DNA from 2 places in the Scytonema hofmannii PCC 7110 genome. Region 1 is predicted to be linked to the other one. Evidence: riboswitches for the same ligand, from Rfam matches in the RefSeq annotation. Region 1 holds a riboswitch; the other holds the start of a gene.
The links. Region 1 has a riboswitch for cobalamin ahead of WA1_RS42865 (sirohydrochlorin chelatase). Riboswitches for the same ligand answer to the same signal wherever they lie in the genome.
Positions count from the first base shown of each region.

Region 2: it holds a riboswitch for cobalamin, as region 1 does, so the genes downstream of both, WA1_RS13505 (DUF1636 domain-containing protein) here and WA1_RS42865 (sirohydrochlorin chelatase) in region 1, are expected to answer to the same signal.

Region 1 covers NZ_KQ976354.1:10,146,585-10,148,986, reverse strand. The annotation lists gene argS (arginine--tRNA ligase) at 1-1,219, shown strand, start outside; cobalamin riboswitch at 1,334-1,535, shown strand; gene WA1_RS42865 (sirohydrochlorin chelatase) at 1,574-2,402, shown strand, end outside.
Region 2 covers NZ_KQ976354.1:3,177,317-3,179,718, forward strand. The annotation lists gene WA1_RS13495 (hypothetical protein) at 1-582, opposite strand, end outside; gene WA1_RS58665 (DUF6932 family protein) at 719-985, opposite strand; cobalamin riboswitch at 1,184-1,326, shown strand; gene WA1_RS13505 (DUF1636 domain-containing protein) at 1,350-1,796, shown strand; gene WA1_RS56905 (hypothetical protein) at 2,015-2,185, shown strand; gene WA1_RS13510 (iron ABC transporter permease) at 2,268-2,402, shown strand, end outside.

The DNA of each region.
Region 1 (2,402 bases):
TCCCGAAGCTTTAAACACCACTGAGACTCTCAACTTAGGGGACTTATCCTCATTTTACCGAGAAGCAAAGAAACGGTTCGATGCAGATGAAGATTTCCGCAAAGCAGCACATCAAGCAGTTGTCAAGCTACAAGCGGGAGATGAAAAAACTTTGCTAGCATGGAAAATTGTCTGTCAACTTTCCAGCAGAGCATACCAAGTCATATACGATTTGTTAGGATTGGCTCCCTTTATTGAAAGGGGAGAATCTTTTTATAATACTTTACTACCTGAAGTCCTAGAAGAACTAGATAAACAAGGTCTGTTGGTAGAAAATCAAGGAGCAAAATGCGTTTTCCTGGAAGGTTTTACAAATAGAGAGGGCGAACCCTTACCTTTAATCGTGCAAAAATCAGATGGAGGTTATAACTACGCCGCCACAGACTTAGCAGCAATTCGCTACCGAGTTCAGGTAGAGAAAGTGCAACGAGTGATTTATCCAGTAGGTGCAGAACAAAAAAACCACTTTGCTCAAATTTTTCAAGTAGGAAGAAAAGCAGGTTGGATTACAGACGATACCGAGTTTGTTCACACCCCCTTCGGCTTAATACTTGGCGAAGATGGTCAGAAATTGAAAACTCGTTCTGGAGAAGCAGTACGGTTGCAGGATTTGTTTGATGGAGCGATCGCCCACGCTCGTACAGACTTAGAACATAGACTCAAAGAAGACGAACGAGAAGAAACAGAAGAATTCATCGCTCATGTCGCGCTCTTAGTTGGCATCAGTGCCGTTAAATATGCTGACCTTAGCCAAAACCGTACTAGTAACTATATTTTTAGTTATGAAAAGATGTTAGCCTTAAAAGGCAACACGGCTCCATATATGCTCTATGCTTACGTCAGAACTCAAGGCATCAGCCGTGAAGGTAACATTGACTATGACAAACTCAGAGCAGATGCACCAATTATTCTGCAAGAAGAAGTAGAACTCACTTTAGCCAAACACTTGCTACAGTTAGATGAAGTCCTCAGTGAGGTAGAAAAAGATTTGCTACCAAACCGCTTGTGCGAGTACTTGTATCAACTGAGCCAAAAGTTCAATCAATTCTTTGAAAATTGCCCAGTTCTGAAATCTGAAGAACCCGTGCGAACATCACGGCTAATACTATGTGATGTGACAGCGAGAACGTTGAAGCTTGGATTATCCTTACTAGGAATCAAAGTTTTAGAGAGAATGTAAAAAAAGGAAACATTTCTTCGTGACCTTCGCGTCTTCGTGGTTCAATTATTTATTTAATGAACCGCAAAGACGCAAAGAGCACGAAGATCTCCCCTCCCCCGGTATTTTGCTACTGACTTAAATCAGCTAAGATATCAAAGCAAACGTGAACTGTAACGGAATAGGGAAACGCCGGTGCAAGTCCGGGGCTGTGCCGCAGCTGTAAACGGATTTTAGATTTTAGATTTTAGATTTTGGATTATTCTCATCCAAAATCCACGCATCCAAAATCCAAAATTGCGTTAGCCAGAACGCCTATTTATTACCTGCTCACTCTATTTCCTGCGTAGCACGGGAAGGGAGCTTTACAACTGGATGCTGACTACCAACACTCCAAATCACTCTCATTCAGAATCTTCAACTGCTCAAAGTCTGAAACTGTCACCCCTGCCAATACAACGTCCTTTGTTAATGGTTGGGCATGGTACTAGGGATGAACAAGGAAGGCAAGCTTTATTAGATTTTGCCACTCTTTATCAAGCTTTAGATCCATCCCGTCCCGTTTTACCTTGCTTTTTGGAACTGACCGAGCCTTCCATTCAGGAAGGTATAGACCAATGTGTAGCACAAGGTTATACTGAACTAACAGTTCTACCTATACTGTTATTTGCTGCACGGCATAATAAATTTGATGTCACAAATGAGTTAGATCGCGCTAAGTTGCGACATCCACAGTTAAAGTTTCACTATGGGCGTCATTTTGGTATTACTCCTACGATTGTAGAATTGTGGCGATCGCGTCTAGCTGAACTTGACAAAACCGAACATAACCCCCAACAAATATCTCGCTCTGATACCGTTCTCTTATTTGTTGGGCGCGGTTCCAGCGATCCTGACGCCAATGGAGATGTATGTAAACTAGCTCGCATTCTTTGGGAAGGAAGCGGCTACTCCACCGTTGAAACCTGTTTTATCGGCATTACCCACCCCAGATTAGAAGATGGTTTTCGCCGCGCACGACTTTACCAACCCAAACGCATCATCGTTTTGCCATACTTCCTATTTACAGGAGCATTAGTGAAAAAAATCTTTAATATCACCGCCCAACAGCAAGAGCAATATCCAGATATTTCCATAACTTGTCTACCAGAAATGGGATTGCATCCGGTTCTCCTTTCCGTACTGAGAGAAAGAGAAATTGAAA
Region 2 (2,402 bases), 7.0 Mb from region 1:
AAGAATACCCAGGATTTTATCAAGTTGAATAATAAAGTACTCAGTCAAATCAATTTTGACTAACTGGTTCTCTAACATTAAAAATTTCCAGTTTGTACCCGTTGAAACAGCACCATAAACAACTTGTTGTTCCTTTCCCTTACGGGTATTAAATATTTGCGCCGCCACCATTTGCGCTATACACTGTCCTAACCCAACTCGGATATCATTATCTTTTGCCTCTACTATAGTCAGCACCGGAGCTGTAATCAGTGATTGATTGGCTGTAGCACTAAGTATAAAGTCACACGCTCCTGTTAAACCTTTAGAATCATCTACATTAAAAGTATTACCTGAGAAGTAACCTAGTTGATTATTAAAAATACGTCGGACTTCTAGCAAAATTGGTGTAATAATCAATTCAGACCTAGCCTTTTCTGTACTAATGCTAGCAGCTAAGTCCAAAGTCTCATCAAGAGTTTGCCTGAGACGCTCTGATGGTTCAACAGGTGCGATCGCACTAAACAGATGGGGAATATCTTCAACTGTCAACTCCAGAGCGGAGACTGCTTGCTCAATGTTTTTAAAGTCACTATATGACATACATATTGGGCTTTGAGATGGGCAATACTGCCTATTTTAGTACAACTAACTGGTGCTGGAGGGGATTTTATTGCTTAAATGACACCTTGCGATACGGCTGTCTTCTGTTAAGCTTCGCTTATCGCCTGCTCTCTAACTAGCTACTTGGGTTATTACACTTTACTCGTTGCACTTGCTTTTTCTTTATCCCATTTTTCAATAACTTTCTTGTATATCGAGCTTTTTGTCCAGCACGGTCATGATAGTTAAACAATCGAGGGGCGTTAACTCTGAGATAAACAACATCTACTGTTTCATTATCATAACAAGCATCAAAGTCAACTGGGTTTGATTTTATTGTGGTAAAGCTGCCATTTATATAAATTACTCTACACCCTGCTGCTTGTAAATCCAACATTGCCATTTCTCAGCCATCTATTAACAGCCTGCGACGCCTATTGTAACCGAATCTTTCTTTAAACTCCTTCCATTCAACTCAATACACTCCTGGTGGTAAATTACCATTGTCATCAAATTCAGGAATCATTCACTCACACCTTAACAAATATATTAATTATCTGCTATTAAAGTAAATCTTTTAAAGAAACTACAAAACTGTGATATTGTGAAAAAACGATTCGGTTCTAGTGGGGGTCAGCCACTAGAGGTAACGGGGAAAGTTCGGTGCAAATCCGGCGCTGTCCCGCAGCTGTAATAAAGGTTTTCCTTTTTAGTCAGAACGCCCACCGATTGGTTAACTTCTATTGATGCTCATCTACGAGGTATAGATGAAAGTGCAACATATGATGTTTGTTTGTACCACTTGCGTTAGTGTATGGCAAGGTGGAAAGCGAGTTGGCGTAAGTGGTGGTGAAAAATTCTTACAGCGATTGCAGGAATTGTACTCTGATTGGGAATTACAGTCAGAGTTTGAAATTCAGCCTGTAGAATGTATGAGTGCTTGCAATCGCTCTTGTGTTATTTGTTTTGCAGCAAGTAGTAAATACACTTATCTTTTTGGTGATTTATCACCAGATTTGCCTCTTTCAGCAATACTGAGTGTGTTGGAGTGTGCCAGTAAGTATTACACTCATCCGCAGGGGTTGTTGCCTTGGGCAGAAAGACCGGAACCTCTCAAAAAAGCGATCTTGGCAAAAATTCCTCCGATTGCTATGATAACAATTATTATTTTACAAGTGGTCGCTTTCACATCGGCACCCTCAATTCTTCTATAGTTCGTTGATAAATGCACTGTAGGGATTTGTCTACGGTAAAACTTTGAAAGACCAATTTAGACGCATTGGTACTTAGTTACAGCCATTTTCAGGTAAATAGACCACAGTCGTAGGGGCGCAAGGCATTGCGCCCTTACAAACGGTGTGGTTCATTTAGATGAAAACATCTGTAATTTACCTATTCAGCACAGAGAGTGGCTTCTAAAATAGTTGAATCAATGAGGAGAGAAATAGATACCCTGCGTGTTCTCAGTTGGAGAATTCAACTTATTATGTCTATTGAAGTGACTTGGGGGATATTTTGTAAGAGCGAGTATGCGAGCGCACAAAGTTCTAAGCTAACGGCGATCGCCCTTGGCGCAAGCCGTACCTGGCTTATCGCAAGCTAACATACTATCATAAACTTTCCTAACTTCCAAACTCTCTTTCTTTCTTCGCGTACTTCGCGCCTTCGCGGTTCATATAATTAAAATGCCATTTTTAAAAACCTCAAAAAATCTCCCCATACCACTACTCCTCTTCTCCACATTACTCCTAACCCTCATTCTCGCCTTCCTACTCGATATAGCCCTAGGTTCAGTTCAAATCCCCCTCAATCAAGTCATC